Regions from separate parts of the Pantoea sp. X-Soil-TKNS-1207 genome, predicted to be linked through region 1. Evidence: predicted binding sites of a transcription regulator. Region 1 holds the regulator's gene; each other region holds the start of a gene.
The links. The regulator Fur, encoded in region 1, represses iron uptake genes when iron is present. The targets are predictions, from matches to a motif close to ATAATAATGAGAACNACTATCAA.
Positions count from the first base shown of each region.

Region 2: the regulator Fur is predicted to act here: its motif matches at 1,579-1,601, upstream of AC6I8V_RS22230 (TonB-dependent siderophore receptor).
Region 3: the regulator Fur is predicted to act here: its motif matches at 2,572-2,594, upstream of AC6I8V_RS22205 (TonB-dependent siderophore receptor).
Region 4: the regulator Fur is predicted to act here: its motif matches at 1,651-1,673, upstream of fes (enterochelin esterase).

Region 1 is NZ_AP035958.1:1,242,056-1,247,613, forward strand. Features, by position in the region: gene nagE (N-acetylglucosamine-specific PTS transporter subunit IIBC) at 1-376, shown strand, start outside; gene glnS (glutamine--tRNA ligase) at 528-2,195, shown strand; gene AC6I8V_RS05705 (hypothetical protein) at 2,432-2,827, shown strand; gene fur (ferric iron uptake transcriptional regulator) at 2,890-3,333, opposite strand; gene fldA (flavodoxin FldA) at 3,689-4,219, opposite strand; gene ybfE (LexA regulated protein) at 4,356-4,631, opposite strand; gene ybfF (esterase) at 4,800-5,558, opposite strand, start outside.
Region 2 is NZ_AP035959.1:443,061-448,618, forward strand. Features, by position in the region: gene AC6I8V_RS22220 (pyridoxal-dependent decarboxylase) at 1-482, opposite strand, end outside; gene AC6I8V_RS22225 (helix-turn-helix transcriptional regulator) at 691-1,557, opposite strand; gene AC6I8V_RS22230 (TonB-dependent siderophore receptor) at 1,764-3,881, shown strand; gene AC6I8V_RS22235 (ABC transporter substrate-binding protein) at 3,891-4,967, shown strand; gene AC6I8V_RS22240 (LysR family transcriptional regulator) at 4,964-5,558, opposite strand, start outside.
Region 3 is NZ_AP035959.1:435,627-441,184, forward strand. Features, by position in the region: gene AC6I8V_RS22190 (amino acid ABC transporter ATP-binding protein) at 1-137, opposite strand, end outside; gene AC6I8V_RS22195 (amino acid ABC transporter permease) at 130-1,053, opposite strand; gene AC6I8V_RS22200 (ABC transporter substrate-binding protein) at 1,050-1,946, opposite strand; gene AC6I8V_RS22205 (TonB-dependent siderophore receptor) at 2,639-4,831, shown strand; gene AC6I8V_RS22210 (helix-turn-helix transcriptional regulator) at 4,888-5,558, opposite strand, start outside.
Region 4 is NZ_AP035958.1:579,304-584,861, reverse strand. Features, by position in the region: gene AC6I8V_RS02585 (TonB-dependent siderophore receptor) at 1-1,474, opposite strand, end outside; gene fes (enterochelin esterase) at 1,727-2,938, shown strand; gene AC6I8V_RS02575 (MbtH family protein) at 2,974-3,195, shown strand; gene AC6I8V_RS02570 (enterobactin synthase subunit F) at 3,188-5,558, shown strand, end outside.

The DNA.
Region 1 (5,558 bases):
GGTGGGCGATGGTCTGGCGATTAAGCCCACCGGTAAAACCGTGGTGGCGCCGATTGCCGGTACTATCGTGAAAATCTTCAACACCAACCATGCATTCTGCCTCGAAACCGCAAATGGCGTAGAGATTGTGGTGCATATGGGGCTGGATACCGTGGCGCTGGAAGGTAAAGGCTTTACGCGTCTGGTCGAAGAGGGCGCGACGGTGGCCGCAGGTCAGCCGGTGCTGGAGATGGATCTGGAGTTCCTCAACGCCAATGCGCGTTCGATGATCAGTCCGGTGGTGATCAGCAACAGCGATGATTTCTCCGGCCTTACTCTGCTGGCAAGTGGTTCAGTGGTGGCAGGCGAAACCCGTCTGTACGAGGTTAAAGGCTAAGTCCTTGTGATGTACCCGGAAGGCAGGAAGCAATTCCTGCCTTTTTTGTTTTAAAACGGCCAACAAACGGTTGTTTCCCTTCTGCGCTTTGTGGATCATACTCCGTTACTTCGTAGTACAAATCACCCGTATTGTATTTGAGGATTTTGAGATGAGTGAGGCTGAAGCCCGCCCAACGAACTTTATTCGTCAGATTATCGACGAAGATTTGGCGAGCGGTAAGCACAACAGCGTGCATACCCGTTTCCCGCCTGAGCCGAATGGTTACCTGCATATTGGTCATGCGAAATCGATCTGTCTGAACTTTGGTATCGCACAGGATTACCAGGGTCAGTGCAACCTGCGCTTCGACGACACCAACCCGGTGAAAGAAGATATGGAATTCGTCGAGTCCATTAAGCGCGATGTGCAATGGCTGGGCTTTGAATGGAGCGGAGACGTTTGTTACTCCTCAGACTATTTCGACCAGCTGTACAGCTACGCGGTTGAGCTGATCAATAAAGGCCTTGCCTATGTTGATGAGCTGACGCCGGAAGAGATCCGTGAATACCGTGGCACCCTGACCGCGCCGGGCAAAAACAGCCCGTATCGCGATCGCACGGTGGAAGAGAACCTCGCGCTGTTTGAAAAAATGCGTGACGGCGGTTTTGCCGAGGGGAAAGCCTGTCTGCGCGCCAAAATCGATATGGCCTCCAGCTTTATCGTGATGCGCGATCCGGTGCTGTACCGTATTAAGTTTGCCGAGCATCATCAGACCGGCAACAAATGGTGCATCTACCCGATGTACGATTTCACCCACTGCATTTCCGATGCGCTGGAAGGCATTACCCATTCGCTGTGTACGCTGGAGTTCCAGGACAACCGTCGTCTGTACGACTGGGTGCTGGACAACATCAGCATTCCGGTGCACCCGCGTCAGTACGAATTCTCGCGCCTGAATCTGGAATATGCCGTGATGTCGAAGCGTAAGCTGACGCAGCTGGTGAGCGAGAAGATCGTTGAAGGCTGGGATGACCCGCGTATGTTGACCGTTTCCGGTCTGCGTCGTCGTGGTTACAGCGCCGAATCGATCCGCGAATTCTGTCGCCGTATTGGTGTGACCAAACAGGACAACATCGTCGAGATGGCGTCGCTGGAGTCATGCATCCGTGACGATCTCAACGAGAATGCACCGCGTGCGATGGCAGTGCTTGATCCGCTGAAAGTGGTGATTGAGAACCTGCCAGCCGGTCATGAAGAGATCATCACCATGCCGAACCATCCGAACAAACCGGAAATGGGTACGCGTGATGTGCCGTTCAGCCGTGAAGTGTGGATCGATCGCGCGGATTTCCGTGAGGAAGCCAACAAGCAGTACAAACGTCTGGTGCTGGGCAAAGAAGTGCGTCTGCGTAACGCCTATGTGATTCGTGCTGAGCGCGTGGCGAAAGATGATGAAGGCAACATTACCTGCATCTACTGTACCTGCGATGTCGATACGCTGAGCAAAGATCCGGCAGATGGCCGTAAAGTGAAGGGCGTGATCCACTGGGTTTCTGCCATTCATGCGCTGCCGGCGGAATTCCGTCTGTACGATCGCCTGTTCAGCGTGGCGAATCCGGGTGCGGCTGAGGATTTCCTCACCACCATCAACCCGAATTCACTGGAAATCAAACAGGGCTTTGTCGAGCCGGGACTGCGCGATGCAGAAACGCAGGCGCCGTATCAGTTTGAGCGTGAAGGGTATTTTTGTGCAGACAGCGTGTACTCGCAGCCGTCTAAGCTGGTGTTTAACCGCACCGTAGGCTTGCGCGATACCTGGGCGAAAATCGGCGATTAATTCTTTTTGTCGTTTTCACCATATCATCATGTAAGGGCGAGCAATCGCCCTTTTTTATTGGCGATAAATCACGGCTGGCAACCATTTATGCTACGGCATAAAAAATGTGTTTGTTACCGGTATTTGCGACAAATCTGACTTTAGTAAAATTAATCCATTTACGAGTGTTAAAAACTGTATTTCAGGTAGGCTATGCGCTCTCCAGCGTTGCTCCGCGGGTTATCTAAGGAAAAAAAATGACAAGTCTCGCTCAGGAAGCCAAACACAGCGTCGTGGTTTTACATCAGCTTATCGAACGTATTTTTAATCAGTCGGATAGCACTGACGACAGCATTGAATTGTTTCTCTCGCACTTTCACCCCGACTTCAAAATGGTGACGCCGCAGGGGAAACAATTCGATTTGAACTCAATGGAGGTGCTGTTCCGCCAGTTGCGCGGCCAGCGTGAAGGGATGCGCATCGCCACCAGTGAACACACCATCATTTCGCAGCAGAGCGAGGAGGTCACCATTCAGTATCGCGAGTTGCAGATGATGAATGGTAACAACCAGAGCCGCATTTCGCTGGCGGTGCTGGATTGCAGTACCTTGATTCCTCGCTGGCGATATTTGCAGGAAACGCTGGTGCAGTGATATCCAGAAACAAAAAAACCGGTGCCAGGCACCGGTTTTTTTATACTGCATAGCACACTTCGTTACTTATCGTGGAGCGTCTCGTCTTCGCGGCAGTCTCCCAGCGCACAGTGGCCGTACAGGTACAGGCTGTGGTTGGTGAGTTTGATACCGTGACGGGTTGCAATTTCACGCTGACGGGTTTCAATCGATTCATCGCTGAACTCGATCACTTTGCCACAGTCCAGGCAGATCAGGTGGTCATGATGATGCTGCTGCGTCAGTTCAAAGACGGATTTACCGCCTTCGAAGTTATGACGGGTAACGATGCCCGCGTCATCGAACTGGTTAAGAACGCGATATACCGTTGCCAGACCAATCTCTTCGCCCATATCAATCAGGCGTTTGTACAAATCTTCCGCACTGACGTGATGGCACTCGGGTTCCTGAAGCACTTCCAGAATTTTAAGTCTGGGCAGCGTGACTTTCAGGCCAGCCTTCTTCAATGCGGAGTTGTTGTCAGTCATGCGGATATTGTCCTGTTACTTTGCTAGTCACTTGCGGCGCAGGGCCTTGAATGTCGATCACGCGCATTCTCATTTGCGTCTCATTATAGAACTCAAGCAGTGAAATGAAAACCAAGGTAACGTCCTGAAATCACCAGTGGCTGTAAGGATAAGTGTCACTAACGCCGGCGGGGATCGTGCAGGTCTTTGTTTCCATTTCACTCAGCCTCATTCTGATGCCAGAGGAATAAGCGGATGACCGTTACGGGTATTCTACAGATTTGCGGGAAAAAGTTAAAAAACAGTAGCTATTATTTTTATAGGAAATTCCTTTAACTCAATGTGAGCCAGCGCCCACATTGAGGAGGGCAGGGGATCAGGCTTCGATGATCGCCTGTAATTGCAGCTCATCAAAAATCTGTTTCACCCATTTTTCAACACGTTCGTTGGTCAGTTCCGGCTGACGATCTTCGTCAATAGCCAGTCCCAGGAAGTGTTTGTCATCGGCCAGACCTTTAGAGGCTTCAAAATGGTAGCCTTCCGTTGGCCAGTGGCCAACAATCACCGCACCATTCGGCTCGATGATGTCACGGATGGTGCCCATCGCATCACAGAAGTATTCCGCGTAGTCTTCCTGGTCGCCACAGCCAAACAATGCCACCAGTTTGCCGTTGAAGTCGATCTCTTCCAGCGTCGGGAAGAAATCATCCCAGTCACACTGCGCTTCGCCGTAGTACCAGGTCGGGATGCCCAGCAGCAGGATATCGAATGCTTCGAGATCTTCTTTGGTGCTCTTGGCAATGTCATGCACTTCAGCAACGTCTTTACCCAGTTGTTTCTGGATCATTTTTGCAATGTTTTCAGTGTTGCCGGTATCGCTGCCGAAGAAAATGCCTACGATTGCCATGGGTCAAGTAACCTCTTAAATCCTGATTGTGAAAGTAAGTCAGTAGAATGCACAGTTAAGCGAATGATAGCAGACCGGGCAAAGTGGCGGAACTTGTAAAGCGGTCACTTTTGTTCGTGCGTGCGGTCTGCGTGCGTTACGACAGTTTGAGCTGCGCCAGCAGCATTTGTTCAATCAATTCGCTGCGACTGATGTTTTGTTGCTCAGCCAGGGTGTTGAGGGCATCAACCGCCTCGCCGGACATTTTCAGCTCGACACGACGCAACCCACGCACCTTGTCGCGTTTCAGCTGGTTGCGTTTGTTAATCCGCAACTGTTCGTCACGCGTCAGCGGACTGGTTTTGGGGCGACCCGGACGCCGCTCATCAGCGAAGAGATCGAGCGTGGTACGGTCAGTCTGTTCTTTTGCCATGGTTTGTAAAACTGAGTGGGCGCGAACGGCGGAAAGGCGCTGCGCGATTTATACATTATCGGCCCGACCACGGTGAAAAAATCATCCGCGGCAAATTTTTAGCGCGACATCATACTCCAGCGCCATCCACGACGCCAACCCTAAACGGTTTGCGGCAAGCTTTTGCTTTTACAGTACAAAAAAGCGCCGGACTGCGCGCAAAACCGCCTCAGGTTTCTCCGCATGAACCCAGTGGCCTGCGCCGCTGATCACATGCGCATGCGCCTGCGGGAACTGACGCAGCAGGGCATCGCGGTGCTGATTATCCAGATAGGGCGAGTCACCGCCGCGAATAAACAGCGCCGGGTGCGGCCATGCCGGTACGTCTTCCCAACCGGAAATGGTGCTGTAGTTGTCCCACAACACCGGCACGTTAAAACGCCACTCGCCTTCATGGAACGATTTGAGGATGAACTGAATCACCCCTTCTTCCTTCAGCAGCGTACGCATCACCTCAGCGGCTTCGCTGCGGCGCGTCACCCCGGCGGCGCTCACCGCGCGGATGGCCGCGAAAATCTCGTCATGGCGGCGCGTCTGATAATCCACCGGCGCGATATCAATCATCACCAGTTTTTCAATGCGCTCCGGGGCGATAGCGCTTAACGCCATGGCAATTTTTCCCCCCATGGAGTGACCGATGACGCTCGCGCGCGCAATGTCGTGCGCATCCAGGGTGGCGACGATATCCTGCGCCATCACCTGATAGTTCATGACGTCACTGCGTCCGGACTGACCGTGATTACGGACATCCACCTGCAAGGTGGGACGGGCATCGCGCAGGCCGCGCGCCAGCACGCCGAGGTTATCCAGGCTGCCAAACAGGCCATGAATTAACAGAATTGGGGTGGCATCAGGGGCAGATTGTTCAGTTTGCAGACGGGCGTTCAA
Region 2 (5,558 bases), on a different replicon from region 1:
GAAACTAATCTGGCACGAAAATACTCACGCGCACTCCAGAGTGCATACATATTGCCTTCAGTTGCCCCCATGGCTAACACATAACCCCATAGCGACTCTTTGGTTAGCGGAACTCGCGGTTTGGCATGCCAGAGCTTGCCAAAATATTCCAGGACTTCCTGCTCCAATTCGCGTGTGTGTAACAAAGTTGAAGATGTTGCATAAGGATCGCCAAGATTATTAAGATGGATATTTATAAAAGGCGCAATTGCGCTATAGTCGAATTTTTGATTAAGTGGATACCCTAGCGAAAGCTCCTGACGACTAAGAATATTCGCATATATCTTTTCCAACCGCTCTTTCATTTCATCGGGCATACAATCATGCGGGCTGATAATGGGTGTCGACAACATTCCGTGTTTTAAAAAGGAATGTGGAGGGGCTTTAGTGTATTTTCTCTTCGCGTCGACAGACAGCTCATTAATGCCAAAAATTTCTTCCATAAAATAACTCCATTGGGTTGGTATTGACATCACGTCGATAGCCATAAATAACAGTCTGTTATGGCCATCATCCCTGCGTGAAGTTTTTTATTTTGCCATTTTCTTGCGAAGTATGCTGTGCACTGGCTAACAAATTGGCCCGAACAGATTTAGGAAAAGAAGAAAGAATAAATTCTGCGTGGCAATTAATAATTGATGCGGTATATTTTTAGCGCTTTAACTGTTTGGGTAACAAGCCGAATTTCTTCTTAAACGCCACCGACAGATGTGCGGGTGTAAAGCCCACCTGGTACGCCACGCTGGCGACATTCAGTTCGCCGCGCTGCAACAGTTGCCAGGCGGTTTCCAGCCGACGATGATGCAGCCACTCATACACACTCACGCCGAACAGCTGGCGAAACCCCTCCGTCAGCTTGCGGCGATTGATACCCAACTGCACGCTCAGCGCCTGTAGCGTTGGCGGCGCATCCATCTGTTGCTCCAGCAATCGTTGTGCGCCGTGCAGCGCATCCAAATCACGCGAACTCAGACGCAGGGCGCTCTCCAGCGGCGCGGGCGTCAGTGCGTCCAGCGTATACGCCATCACCTCCAGCGCTTTGCTTTGCAGCAATAGCTGACGCACGCTCCCCTGCTTCGGTAATGCGCTGAGCTGCGCGCGCAACCCCAGCAGAGGTGCTGGCAGCGCCGTGACATGCAGGCGCGGACGTCCGACGTGATCAAGCTGCAACCCCTGCGCCAGTTGCTGATGGACTGACGACGGCAAGCTGCGCAACATTTCATGAGAATAACTGAGGCTGGTAAACGCCACGCGCTGCGGGGAGACAAAACATTGCAGGGCTTCAGCCTGATCCTGATTCCACACCGCGCACAACGCTGGCCCGCTGATATTCACCTCGCGCTCACCAGGTAACTGACAGCGCAGCGCACCACTCTCCATCACAATCAGTTTGATGCCCTGATCCAGCGGCTCACTTTGCCAGGCGTCAATGGCAGGCTGAAACTGGCCGCCATGCCACACAATGCCGCCATCGGTTGCCCTATACAGCTGCTGTCCTTCTCCCCGCGCTGACGCCATAACTCGTTCCCAAAAATATTAATGATAGTGATTATCATTATCAAAATAACCGTATCCCTCCAGCCTGTCTACGCGTTTCGTTTTTCCCCCGTGCCGCAAACGAAAGAAAGAGTTCCGCCAGCGAAAGCCCTGTCGATTGTCAGTTCAGCATCAGGTTGCGACACTTCTGGCGGCCTGATTTTACGACTCTCATCCAGGAGAATAGATTGAAAAATAATAAGAAATTTGGAGGATTGACTGCGCTGACCCTCTTTAGCGCCGCCTTCATGGTTCATGCCGCCGATAGCGACAGCACGTTGGTGGTCGATGGCAAAACCTCAGACGGGAAAGACAGCTACGTACCGCTGAGCAGCCAGACCGGCAGCCGCACTAACGCCTCCGTGCTGGCCACGCCGCAGTCGTTGTCGGTGATTAGCCGCAGGGAACTTGACGATCGCAACGTCCAGAGCACCACCCAGGCGCTGCAATACACGCCGGGAGTTTATGCCTCCACTGCCGCAATCTCCTCGCGTTTTGACTACTTCTCGATTCGTGGTTTCGACTCCACGCTGAACGGCATTTTGCTGGATGGATTACGATCCACCACCACAAAATCCTATGCCCATTACCAGCCTTACGGTATGCAGCAGATTGACGTGTTACGTGGCCCGAGTGGTTTCCTGTATGGCGCGGGTTCGCCGGGCGGCATCGTCAATGAGGTCAGCAAACACCCGCTGGCTGAGGCGCAACATGAGGTGGGTGTTCAGGTCGGCAGCCACGGCCGTATGCAGGGCCAGTTCGATACCACCGGGCCGCTGAATGACGATGGCACTCTGCTTTACCGCGTGGTGGGCGTAGGCCGCGACAGCAACACGCAGTTCAAAAACGTCCCCGACGATACCCTCTATCTGGCCCCGTCCCTCACCTGGAAGCCGGATAACGACACCACGCTAACCCTGCTCTCCTCCATCAGCCGCGACAAGATGGGGCCGCCGAAAAACTTCACGCCAGTTTACGGCACCCTGCTGAGCAACCCGAACGGCAAAATCGATCGTAATGTCTATCTCGATGGCACCGATCTCGACAACCATATGACCCAGGCCAATATCGGCTATGAACTGGATCATCGCGCTGACGATCGCTGGTCGTTCCATTCCGCCAGCCGCTACAGCTACACCGACCTGCTGACGCAAACCCTCTCCGGCAGCGCCCTCACCAGCGATATGCGCACGCTGAACCGCACCGCTTATGAGTTCGGCATCACCAGTCAGTCTTTCGCCACCGATAACAACGCCAGACTGCACTGGGATGCAGGCCCGTTGCAGGGCGAAAGCGTAATGGGCGTGGCGTTCCGCCATACCGGCGAGAATTATTACCTTAACTATGGCCGCGCCAGCAGCATCGATATCTATCACCCAATCTATGACGGCAGCTTCGCCGCCAACACGCCTTTTGCCAGCACCCAGCAGAACGCCAATGAAACCGGTATCTATCTGGCGAACAGCATCGTCATTGCGCACCAGCTGAATCTCGATCTGGCGGCGCGTGAAGACTGGGCGGCGGTAAATACCAAAAACCGTATCAGCGATACCTTCACCTCGCAGGACGATAACCACTTCACCTGGCGCGCAGGTTTAAGCTGGCTGACGGAAAGCGGCTTAACCCCGTATGCCAGCTACGCCACCTCGTTCAGCCCGGTGCTGGGCACCAACTTTTATGGCGAAAGCTATAAGCCCACCACCGGCAAGCAATGGGAAACCGGGCTGAAATGGCAACCGGATGGCATGGATGCCCTTTTCACGCTGGCCTGGTTCCATCTGGTGCAGAACAACGTGCAAAACACCGATCCCAACAACAGCCTGAACACCGTCCAGACCGACCAGGTGACGTCGAAAGGGATTGAAGCCTCAGCCACCGCTACCCTGGCGGAGGAGTGGAAACTGATTGCCAGCTACACCTGGAGCGATCTGAAAACCACCAGCAGCGCCGTCGCGGGGGCAGAAGGCAAAGTGCCGACGGGAATGCCGGAACAGATGGCTTCGCTGTGGAGCGATTACACCTTCAGCCAGGGCGTGCTGACTTCCCTCGGTGCAGGGCTGGGCGTGCGCTACGTGGGGAAAACCTGGGCGGATACCAACAACACCCTGCGCGTGCCGGATTACACCGTGGTGGATGCTTCACTTCATTACGATCTCGGTCAGCTCAGCCCGCATATGCAAGGCGTCAATGTGGCGCTTAACGCGAACAACCTGCTTAACAAGCATTACTACGTGACGTGCAGCACCACCAGCTGCAACGTCGGTTATGACCGCAGCCTGAGTGCCACGCTCAGCTATCGCTGGTAAGGAGAAAAAATGCGTCGCCTGATTTTATTGTTCGCCTGTCTGGTACTGTGCCATCCGGCGCTGGCCAGCATCACTGTGACCGATATGTTACAACGTCACGTCACCCTGCCCGCGCCGGCGAAACGCGTCGTGCTGGGCGAAAGCCGCCACCTGCTGACGCTGGCGCTGCTGGAAAGCGATCCGCTGAAAAATCTGGTGGGCTGGGGCGACGATTTGCAGCGCTATTCACCGGCCACCTGGCAGGCGATCCTCGCGCAGCATCCCGAAGCGGGAAAGATCCCGGTGCTGGGCACCATGAATATGGGCACGTTTTCGCTTGAAGCGACCATCGCGCGCAAACCGGACCTGGTGATCTTCACCCTGTACGGCCCGCCCCCGCCGGGGCTGGACAAGCTGGACGCCGCGCACATTCCCTATATCTTTGTGGATTTCTTCCGCCAGCCGCTGACCAACACCGTGCCGAGCCTGCGCCTGCTCGGGCAGGTGCTGGGCGAGGACGATCGCGCAGCGCGCTTAATTGCCTTTATCCAACAGCACCAACAGCAGGTTGAACAGCGTCTCGCTCAGCAACTGCAGCGCCCGAGCGTGTTTTTCCATCTCAATCCCGGAAAAGGCGATTGCTGCTTCACCTCCGGCAACAGCAACATGAAGGACTTTATTGCGGCGGCGGGTGGTCATAATCTTGGCAGCGATTATCTCAGCGCGCCGATTGGCAAACTGAATGCGGAGACCGTGCTCAGCAGAAAGCCTGATTTTTACCTGATGGGTGGCGGTTCGGCCGTGACGCAGGAAGGCTTGCAGATCGGTCCCGGCGTGACGCAGTCGCAGGCGGCGCAAAGCCTGACGCGACTGCTGCATCAGGGAGAACTCACTACCCTGAGCGCCATTCAGCAGCATCAGACGGGCGGCATATGGCTGTTTTTCTTCGATAGCCCACTCTGGTTTGTCGGGGTGGAAGAGATGGCGAAAATGTTCCATCCGCAGCTGTTTGCCGATATCGATCCGCAGGCAACGCTGGATACGCTCAACCGTGCGTACCTGTCGCTGCCGCTAACCGGCACCTTCTGGTCGCAGCCAGCCCGTTAACCGGCCTGCACCAGCAAACGGCTCAGCTCGCCAGCCAGCTCCGACTTTATATGGCTGGCGCGCTGCACCAGGCCGACCTCACGATAAAAAGTCTCTGCCCCCATCTCCACCACCCTGACCGGCTTCGGCCAGCGCTGTGCCGATTGCGTTTGCGGCACCAGCGCCACCCCCAGTCCATTGGCGACCAGCTGCACAATCGCCTCCAGCTCATCCACTTCGCACAGCTCCTGCACCGCAATGCCGCGTGCACGCAGATAGCGGTCCACCTGACGCCCGCCAAATGAGGTGCGGTCATAACGGATAAACGGCTGCGTCGCCAGCAGCTGCGCCGCATCGTCCCCCGCCAGCTGGCGCGGCACGATCAGCCGGTAAGGTTCACGCCTGAGGGTAGTCCAGTGCAAATCCGCTTGCAGGGCAAACGGCGGACGGATCACCGCCGCCAGATCAAGCTCACCGGCATCCACCAGGTTCACCAGCTCCAGCGACAAACCCGGCACGATACGCGTCTGGCAGCCGGGAAATTGTTTGTGAAAACGCGTCAGCGCCGCGGGCAACAGCGACCGTTGAATGGAGGCGATGGCGCCCAGCGTC
Region 3 (5,558 bases), on a different replicon from region 1:
AGGGTCGATTTGCCCGAACCCGAAGGTCCGAGGATCACCGTCACCGAACCGGCCGGAATATCCAGATTCACTTCATTAAGGATGGTCACGCCCGAGAAGCGTTTCGTGACCTTACGCAATGCGATCGCTTCAGCCATTGCTCACGCTCCTTTGCGCTTTCGCTGTAGTGAAACGCGGCAGCGATTGCCACAGGCTGCGCTTTTCACGACGCGTCACGCCACGGCCAAAATAACGCTCCACATAATATTGGCCGACGGACAGCACGGACGTCATCAGCAGATACCACAGGGTCGCGACCAGCAGCAGCGGGATCACTTCATAGGTGCGCTGGTAAATAATCTGCGCGGAAAACAGAACGTCCTGTAGCGAAATCACTGAAACCACTGCGGTGGTTTTTAACTGGCCGATAATTTCGTTGCCGGCGGGCGGCATAATCGCGCGCATCGCCTGGGGTAATACGGTATGGCGGAAAATCTGCGCGGGGCGATAACCCAGCGCGCGCGCCGCTTCAATCTGACCATGACTGACGCTCTGGATACCGGCGCGCACGATCTCTGCCGCATAGGCGGACTGGTGCATCACCAGCGCGATCACCGCCGCGCTAAACGGGCTGATCAGCGAGTTTGATTGGGCACTCCAGATTTCGCCCAGGCCAGGGATCGACAAGGCGATTTTCGGGTACAGCGCCGCAACGTTGTACCAGAGGAACAGCTGCACCAGCATCGGCACGCCACGGAAGAACCAGGTATAAGCCCAGCTCACCGCCACCAGCACCGGATTCGATGACAGACGCATCAGCGCCAGCACCGTACCAAAAGCAAAACCCAGCACCACCGAAATGGCGGTGAGTTGCAGCGTCATTAATACACCCTGCAAAATCGACGGGCCGGTGAAGTTCTCCGCAATCACCCCCCACTCGAAACGCGGGTTGTTGATCATGGAGTGTGCCATCGCCACCACGCACAACAGCACAACCAGCGCACTCAGCCAGCGTCCGTAATAGCGTTTTCCGACGATCTTCAGATCGTCGGTGTGGTCCTGTGAATCACTCATTTAAAGATCTCTTCGTTGCGTTTGGCTTCGGTTACAGCGCCAAATCCAATCCCCCAGTTATCCAGGATTTTCTTGTAGCTGCCGTCTTTAATTAACGAGTTCAGCGCTGCCTGTACCGCGGGTTCCAGCGGGGAATCTTTCTGGAAGGCCACGGAGACCGGCGCATCATTTACGGTGATCTCACCACTCATCGTCAGTGGCTTAATCACCTTGACCTGCCACAACAAACCTTCATAGGGGCCGAGGAACATCGGCACACGACCGCTGACCACCGCCTGCACACCGGCCGGACGATCCGGGAATACGGAGACTTTGATTGGGGCTTTACCGGCGGCTTCACACGCTTTGCTGGCTTCTTCCAGACGCGTGACCTGAGTCGTACCAGAACCGGCACCCACTTCTTTACCGCACACCTCACTCAGCGATTTGAACGGCGGGATATTGGCGTCTTTTTGCGCAATGATGCCCAGCAGGCTGGCGTTGTAGTAACCGACAAAATCGATCTGTTTCAGACGCGTTGGTGTGGCGTTAATGTTTGATAATGCGACATCGTAACGGCCGGTTTTCAGGCCAGGGATAATGTTGTCGAAACCGCCGGTATCCTGCCAATGCACTGCAATGCCCAGGCGCTCACCCACGGCGTTCATAATGTCGATTTCACGACCGGCCAGCGTTTTGTTGTCTTCTTTATAGAAGGTGGTCGGCGGTGTGTTCGGGTTGGTTCCGGCAACAATATAGCCACGCTTCACGATGTCCGCAGGTAACAGGCTTTTCAGCGCCGGATCGGCCTGCACATGGAGTGAGCTGTCGGTTGGAACAGATTGTTCGGCGGCAAACGCGGTGTGCGCACTCAGAGTAAGTGCGAAAAGGGTCATTCCTTTTGCGAATTTCACTGGAACCTTTCTCCTGATATTTAAAATGTTTCCCCGCAGGGAAAAGGCATTGAGGTAGCGATGTATTGTTAACCTTTAAAGCCACATTTTTAATGTGTGCTTTACGGGTTTATTCATCCTCGTAATGTCCCGATATCATTCTCAGTGAATATATGCAGCGATCACAAATGCGAAAAACAGATATCTATTGCCGGAATATGGCAATGCTATTGAATTAAAGGCCGGGAGACCTTCCCATGGCAGCACTAAATCAGATTCAGTCATGGAATCAACAGGCTGCTAAAACTGCGACAAGCTGTGATTTGGTTCTTATTAATAACCTTGTTTTCTAAGGGCGCGCAAAAAGCCGCCTTATACCCTTCGCAGATATTCAGGGTGGGTATTTTCTAATCCTGCGTGTTATGCCCGGCAATAAAAGAAAAATATTCATTTCCTGCTGGAAACATTTCTCACGGTGGTCAGGCTGCGACATGGTTCTGCATTTATTTAGTATGTTGTAATTACACCCCCTTCCCCTGCCGTTTTGTCTGCTTATTCCGCTAAATTCGGCCATCCCACACGCCAGATTGATTAAACCACGACCAATTAAGGAGAAAAAAAGGAGATGTTACATCTGAGATATACAATGATAATTATTATCATTATCATGCGCGTTTGCTTACAAACGTTAACAAAACAGGGAGAAACCTTAAGTGAATGTAACCACATGCAACCAAAAGCGTCCCGTCGCGCTGTTTTTGGCTGGGCTGCTGAGTACGTCTGCTTACGCCGCCGAAGGAGAGCCAACCGAAAAACTGGCCGATGATGAATCGATGATTGTTACGGCGGAAGAAGGACTGAAGCAGCAACCAGGTGTTTCAACCATCACTGCAAAAGACATTCAAAAAAGCCCTCCTGTTAACGACCTTTCAGACATTATTCGTAAAATGCCTGGCGTCAACCTCACCGGCAACAGCGCCAGCGGCAGTCGCGGTAACAATCGCCAGATTGATATTCGTGGTATGGGACCCGAAAACACGCTGATCATGATTGATGGTGTACCCGTCTCTTCTCGCAACTCCGTCCGCTACAGCTGGCGCGGCGAGCGTGATACCCGTGGCGATACCAACTGGGTGCCGCCGGAGATGGTTGAACGCATTGAAGTGATTCGCGGACCGGCAGCATCACGCTATGGCTCTGGCGCTGCGGGCGGTGTGGTGAACATCATCACTAAGCGTCCGACCAAAGACTGGCACGGCTCCCTCTCGCTGTTCACCAATCAGCCGGAAGATGATAAAGAAGGTGCCACCAAACGCGCTAACTTCAGCCTGAGCGGACCGCTGGCCGGTGACGCGCTAACGATGCGCCTGTACGGGAATATCAACAAAACCGACGCCGACGCCTACAACATCAACACCAACGAAAACGGTTCTTATGCCGCGGGTCGCGAAGGCGTGCGTAATAAAGATATCAACACGGTGTTGTCGTGGAAAATCACCCCGCTGCAAATTGTCGATTTCAGCTACGGCTATAGCCGCCAGGGCAATATCTACGCCGGCGATACCCAATACAGCAACGGCAATGTCAGTCCGGATGGCCTGGTTGAATCCCTGTACGGCGACGAAACCAACCGTCTGTACCGTCAGAGTTATGGCATCACCCATAACGGCATCTGGGACTGGGGCACCTCAAAACTGAATTTCAATTATGAGAAAACCAACAACACCCGTTTGCAGGAAGGTTCCACCGGACGTGTTGAAGGGATGATCAATAGCGAAGATTACGCCACCAGCCGCCTTGAGAGTTATCGCGCCGGAGGCGAGATAAACTTCCCGGTGCAGTGGCTGGCGGATCAAACCGTGACGCTCGGCGCGGAATGGAACCGTGATGAGCTGAACGACCCGGCTTCAATGACCGCAACCAATAACGCCGGTGTGATTATTGATGGGGTATCCGGCGATCCATCTGGACGCAGCAGCAAAAACAGCGCCACTATCAGTTCGCTTTATTTCGAAGATAATATCGCCGCCACCAGCAGCACCGAGCTTATCCCCGGCCTGCGCTTCGATTATCACGATAAATTCGGTGCCAACTGGAGTCCGAGCCTCAATATTTCGCAAGGCCTCGGCGATTATTTCACCCTGAAAGCCGGTATTGCCCGCGCCTTCAAAGCGCCGAACCTGTATCAATCGACCGAGGGCTATCTGCTTTCCACCCGGGGCAATGGATGTCCGATCGGTCTCGCCACAGGCAGCTGCTACCTGCTGGGTAACGACAACCTCGATCCTGAAATCAGCGTGAATAAAGAGGTGGGCATTGAGTTCAGTAACGATGGCTATATTGCGGGCGTGACCTGGTTCCGCAATGACTACAAAAACAAAATCGTCGCGGGTGATGATTTAGTGGGTTATGCCTCAAACGGTTACAACGTGCTGCGCTGGGAAAACGGCGGGAAAGCGATTGTAGAAGGACTGGAAGGTAATCTGACCATTCCTCTGGTACGCGAAACGCTGGAATGGCGCACTAACGCAACCTATATGTTCCGCTCAGAAAGTAAGAAAACCGGTAATCCGCTGTCGGTGATCCCGGAATTCACCATTAACTCGCAGCTCGACTGGCAGGTTAACGACAAACTGAGCGCCAATATTAACTGGACGCAGTATGGTCGTCAGAAACCTCGTGAATATGCAGAGATTCGTAACGAAACGGGTGCGATTTCTAATCGCGAGATCAGCCCCTACTCCATTTTCGGTCTGAATGTGAATTACGACATCACCAAAAATCTGCGTGCCAATGCGGGTATCAACAACCTGTTTGACAAGCGTATTTATCGCGAAAACGATGGCGCATCGACCTATAACGAACCGGGTCGCGCCTATTATGCCGGGCTGACCATGTCGTTCTGATCGACATCAACACCCAGTCAGCGCCATGCTGGCTGGGTGATATTCCTGGTGGAAGACTATCTTCCTGCGGGATGGGAAATAATATTTAATTCAATCGCCAGACTAATCGCATGTTTTGCATTATTAACGCCGAGCTTTTTAACAATTTTGCCCATATGGAATTTTACCGTGCTTACGGTGATATTTAACATACGCGCGATTTCGGGATAGGTCTTACCGGTGCTGCTCCAGTAGAGGATTTCATTTTCACGTAAAGAAAGAGTGTTTTCACCACCTACTGTTTTCTTTTTTTCTTCGTGATAAAGGTGCATAAGCATTTCATGGGCATCTATTAACATCCCCTGAATGTCATTCTTATTCTTTTTTATTTCCTCATCAAGTTCAGCCATTAGGTATTTATTGATATAAAGGGATAGCACCGCCAAATTATTATTTTGATCATGTAGTACAAAAGTTTGCCCGCTTACAATATTATATTTAGGCTTAACGGAATCAAATATTTTAGTGATTGCCCACTGAGCATTAATTCTGAGGCTTTCATCCCAAACCATGGGTGACACGCGATTTAGTGCATTGATAAGAACGGGATCGATATTTTGATATTTATTCTCCAGATAGGAATCAATAAAATCAATGGGTAAATTAGTAATGATCATGAGATCATCAAGGTTTCTTTTATTGATTACTGCATAGGCATACGTTATTCCACCGTATTTACCCAAGCGTT
Region 4 (5,558 bases), 660 kb from region 1:
TATAAGCACGACCGATACCCATCTTCAGCGTGAAGTCGTCACCCAATCCTTGCGACAGGTTCAGTGACGGGCTCCAGTTGTTGCCGACAATCGAGTGATGATCGAAACGCAGGCTCGGCGTCAACATGGTGCTGTCAGTCACCTCCATGTTGTCTTCGGCGAACAGCGAGAAGATCTCAGCCTGTGAATACGGACTACGCCCGGTGTTCGAGATGCCCGGCACGTTGCCGTAGTTTGCCGCCTGCGTGGTAGATGAAGGGTCCTTCATGCTCTGCTGGTTCCATTCGGTACCCAGCGTTGCGGTCTGGTTAATCAGCCACTCAAACGGAATGCTGACTTCACTGTGCAGCAGGATGTCGTCCAGCTGGATGGTGTTAAAACCATCGTTGGAGAAGATACCTTCAGTACCGCCTGCCAGACCTTCATTGATACGGGTGTTACGGGTTTTCTCGTAGCGCGCGTAGCTATTGGTGCTGACGCCGTTGTCCCAGGCACCCGTCCACTTCAGCGAGATATTCTGGCGATACAGACGGTTGGTTTCATCACCATACAGGCTTTTCACCAACGCGCTGGTGTTGGTGTTCTGGGTATCGCCGGCATACAGGTTGCCCTGACGGCTATAGCCACCCTGCAACTCGAGGGTCTGCATCGGTGCAAAGGTCCAGCTCAGCAACGCATTGATATCTTTATTGACTGAGCCTTCGCGTCCAGACGGATAGCTGCCGGCATAGGTACCGGTACGCGGTGCCGCATGACCTTCGTTGATATCGTAAGCGTCGGCCTGGGTTTTGGCTAAGCCGCCGTACAAGCGGAAATTAAAATCATCGCCCAGCGGCCCTTCAAGACTGAAGTTGGTGCGCTTGGTCGCCCCTTCTTCCTTGTGTTCCGGTGCGTTGAAATAGGTGTTCCAGGAACCATGCCACTGCTGATCGTTATATTTTTTGGTGATGATATTCACCACGCCGCCCGCCGCGCCGTTGCCGTAGCGCACCGCAGCCGGACCACGAATCACGTCAATATGGTCGATCATTTCCGGCGGCACCCAGTTGGTATCACCGCGAGTGTCACGCTCACCACGCCAGCCAAGACGTACCGAGTTACGGCTGGTGATCGGCATACCATCAACCATGATCAGGGTATTTTCCGGACCCATACCACGAATATCGATCTGGCGATTGTTGCCGCGCTGGCCGCTGGTGGAGTTACCGGTCAGGTTAACGCCCGGCATAGTGCGGATGATTTCGGACACATCGCGCGCTGGCGGATGCTTTTTGATTTCATCAGCGGTAATGGTGGAAACACCGGGAGCTTGCAGCGTCTGCTGCTGGGCGGTCACCATCATGGTGCCGCCGTTCTGGGAATTGGCGTCTGTGTTGGAAGTCGTCGTGCTGGAGGTTTCTGCTGCCCAGGCACTGCCTGAGAGTAATCCCAGTTCAATCAGAATAGCTAATGATAAACGCGAATATTTTGTCATTTTTTCGTTCCTGGATTGCCAGAAAAGGTCACTGGCGCGCCGGTGTGAATATCCCTGTCCTTATCGTCGCCCTGTTCCAGACCTGGCAGTGCCATCCGTTGCTCATCCCTTCCGCAAGGGGAAAGGTGACAGGCGGAACGAGCGTGCTCTTTTTGAGCGGAAACACACTATTGCAAATGCAAATAATTATCAATAGTATTATTTATTACCTTTGTATAACTTTTCTTATGTAAACGGCGACTGGCAGCACCTATGACCTGGCTAAATGATGTAACCGGCAGTGAAGCCTGGTGGCAGGAGCAGCAACGGAAAGGCATCCCCCGTATTGAGGAGGAGATCGATGGCCAGTGTCTGGTCACCTTCTTCTGGCGCGATCCGCAGGGCAGCGAAGCGCAGTCATCTACCCAGCGGGTATGGATCAACGTCACCGGCGTCACCGATCACCACCAGCGTCGGCCGCCGCAATCGCTGGTGCGGGTGGCGAATAGCGATGTCTGGTACTGGCAAACCACCCTGCCAGCCAACTGGCGCGGCAGCTACTGCCTGATGCCGGATCAACATGCCACCGATTTCTCCGGCGAAGCGGACATGCACGCCCTGCGCAACTGGTGGCGCGACAAATTCCCCACTGCCCAGCCCGATCCGCTCAATACGCTGCGCGGCTGGTCTGGCGGACGTGGCATGGGCGTTTCACCCCTGCATCTGCCGCAAGCCCCCAATCAGCAGGTATGGCGCGCCATTGATGAAGGCAATGCCTCGCCCGTCACCCTGCAAACCTATCGCTGGGACAGCGCCCTGCTCGGCAACAGCCGCACCGTCTGGCTGTACTGCACCGGGGATGCGGAACCGCAGCAACGTCCGCTGGCGATTTTGCTTGATGGTCAGTTCTGGGTGCACAACATGCCGATTGCCGGCCCGCTGCAACAACTCACCGATGCAGGGGCACTGCCCGCCGCCGTCTATCTGTTTATCGACATCATCGATCGCGAACATCGCAGCCGCGAATTGCCCTGTAATGCCCTGTTCTGGCAGGCGTTGCAGGAAGAACTGCTGCCGCAGGTCGCCCAGTGGGCGCCGCATCAACAACAGGCAGCGAGCACCGTGGTCGCCGGACAAAGTTTCGGTGGCCTGGCGTCGGTCTACGCCGCCCTGCACTGGCCGCAACGCTTTGGCAATGCGCTTAGCCTGTCAGGTTCCTTCTGGTGGCCGGAGCGCGGAAACGCCTATGGCTGGCTGTTGCAGCAGCTGGAGCAGGGTCTGGCACCGCGCCAGCCGCTGCGCTTCTGGCTGGAAGCAGGCAACCGTGAAGGCCTGATTTTGCAGGCGAATCAGCAACTACAACAGAAGTTACAAGCCGCCGGTTATCAGGTTGATTACCAGCCGGTGGAAGGTGGACACGATGCGCTGTGCTGGCGTGGCGGTCTGCTTGATGGCTTGCAGGCACTGTGGCGTACCCCGACATAAATTCATCTCGCCCAACGTAACGGGCAGGAGCCGACATGGAACATCGCAATCCCTTCGACGATCCGCAGCAGGATTGTCTGGTGCTGCGCAGCCCGCAGCAACAATACAGTTTATGGCCCGCGTTCAGCGCCCTTCCCGCCGGCTGGCAGCCCGTATATGGCCCGCAGCCGCAGCCCGCCTGTATGAGCTGGCTGGAACAGAACTGGCACGATATTCGCCCAGTTACGCAGGACACAAACCGGAGCGACAATGTCTGAATCCCTGATGAATCGACCCCATACCGAACAGCAAACCCTGCCCCTGGTGGCCGCGCAGCCCGGCATCTGGATTGCTGACCAGCTTTCCCGCCACCACAACGCCTACGCGGTGGCTCACTTTATTGAATTACATGGCGACATCGACAGCGCGCTGCTGACAAAAGCGATCATCGCCGGGATGCAGGAAGCGGATACGCTAAACATGGCGTTTGGCGAAGTGGACGGTGAAGCGCTGCAATGGCCGCAGGCGCAAAACTTTAGCCAGCCGCAGCTGATCGATCTGCGCACGGAAGCCGATCCGGCCGCAACCACCCGCGCGCGGATGCGGGCCGATATGAACGGCGATCTGCGCGTGCTGAGCGGCGCGCCGCTGTATCACCACTGCCTGTTCCGTCTCGGCGAGCAGCACTGGTTCTGGTATCAGCGTTACCATCATCTGGTGGTGGATGGCTTCAGCTTCACCGCCCTGACGCGCCGCATCGCTAACCTGTACAGCGCCCTGGCGCGCCAGCAGGCGCCGGAACCGACGCCATTTATCCCGTTTAGCGAAGTGGTGGAGGAGTATCAGCGCTATCAGCAATCCTCCTCCTACGCGCGCGACCGCCAGTTCTGGCGCGAAAAAGGCGCGACGCTGCCTGCGCCAGCCTCACTGTCGCCACAGCCGCTGGCCGGTCAGAGCGCCAGCACCGATCTGCTGCGTCACGCGCTGACGCTGGATCACGCCACTTTCCAGACGCTGGTCAGCCAGCATCCGCAGCACAGCGCCGCCGATCTTGCTTTCGCGCTGGTCGGGTTATGGCTGGCGCGCCTGAGCGGACAAAACGACTTCTCCGCCGGCTTCATCTTTATGCGCCGCATCGGTTCTGCCGCGCTGTGCGCTACCGGCCCGGTGATTAACGTGCTGCCGATGGCGATCCATTACGATCCGGCCCAACCGCTGGCCGCGCTGGCGACCCAGCTGGCAGGTGAAGTGAAGAAGATGCGCCGTCATCAGCGTTACGACGCCGAACAGGTGCAGCGCGATCTTGGCCGTCTCGGCGATGGCGATCCGCTGTATGGCCCGGTGATCAACCTGAAGATGTTTGACTATCAGCTGGATTTCGCCGGGGTGGAGGGGATTACCCATCAGCTGGCTTCCGGCCCGGTCCGCGATCTGGAAATCGCCATCTATATCAGCGAGCGGGGCGAGCTGACGCTGGAGCTGCTGGCTAACGCCGAACGCTACAGCCTGGCGACGCTGCAACGCCACGCCAGCCGTTTCGCCTTATTGCTGACCCAGCTGGCGGCTGCGCCGCAGCGCCCCTGTGGCGAGCTGGATCTGCTGACGACGGAAGAACATCGCCAGCTGGCAGACATTAACCACACCGCCCATCCGCTGCCTGCCGCCACCCTGGCATCGCTGCTGGCGCAGCAGGCGGCTCGGACGCCGGATGCCCCGGCGCTGACCGATGCCCAGCATCAGCTGAGCTACCGTCAGATGCAGCAGCAGGTGTTTGCGCTGGCGCAGCAGCTGAGCGCTGCCGGTGTGCAGCGCGGCGCTATCGTCGCCGTGGCGTTGCCGCGTTCGGTCCAGCTGTCGCTGGCGTTGCAGGCCATTGTCTCGCTTGGTGCCGCTTATCTGCCGCTCGATACCGGTTATCCCGACGAACGTCTGCAACTGATGCTGGAGGATGCCGAGCCACAAACGCTGATCACCTCCGCCTCGCTGTCGACGCGTTTCGCCGCCATTGCCGACGTGAACCAGCTGCATTTCGATGCCCTGTCCGCCACGCTGGACGCCCCTGCCCCGGCCAGCGCGCCGCAACCGCAGGATGGCGCTTACATCATCTATACCTCGGGTTCCACCGGACGTCCCAAAGGGGTGCTGGTCGGGCATGAGGCGATCGTAAACCGTCTGCTGTGGATGCAGGATCACTATCCGCTGCAAGCCGACGATGTGGTATTGCAAAAAACCCCGAGCAGCTTTGACGTCTCGGTATGGGAATTCTTCTGGCCGCTGCTGGTCGGTGCGCAGCTGGTGATGGCGCCGCCGGAGGCGCATCGCGACCCGGAAGCCCTGCAACAGTTGTTCGCGCAACACAAGGTGACCACCACCCACTTCGTTCCTTCGATGCTGGCGGCGTTTGTTGCTGCGTTGCAGGATGAGGCGGCGATCAACAGCTGCGCCAGCCTGCGCCGCGTCTTCTGTAGCGGTGAAGCGCTGCCGACCGATCTGTCGCGCGAATGGGAACAGCTCACCCAGGTGCCGTTACATAATCTGTATGGCCCCACCGAAGCAGCGGTGGATGTCAGCTGGTATCCGGCCTTTGGCGAGGCGCTGGCGGCGGTGGAAGGGGCCAGCGTACCGATTGGCTGGCCGGTAT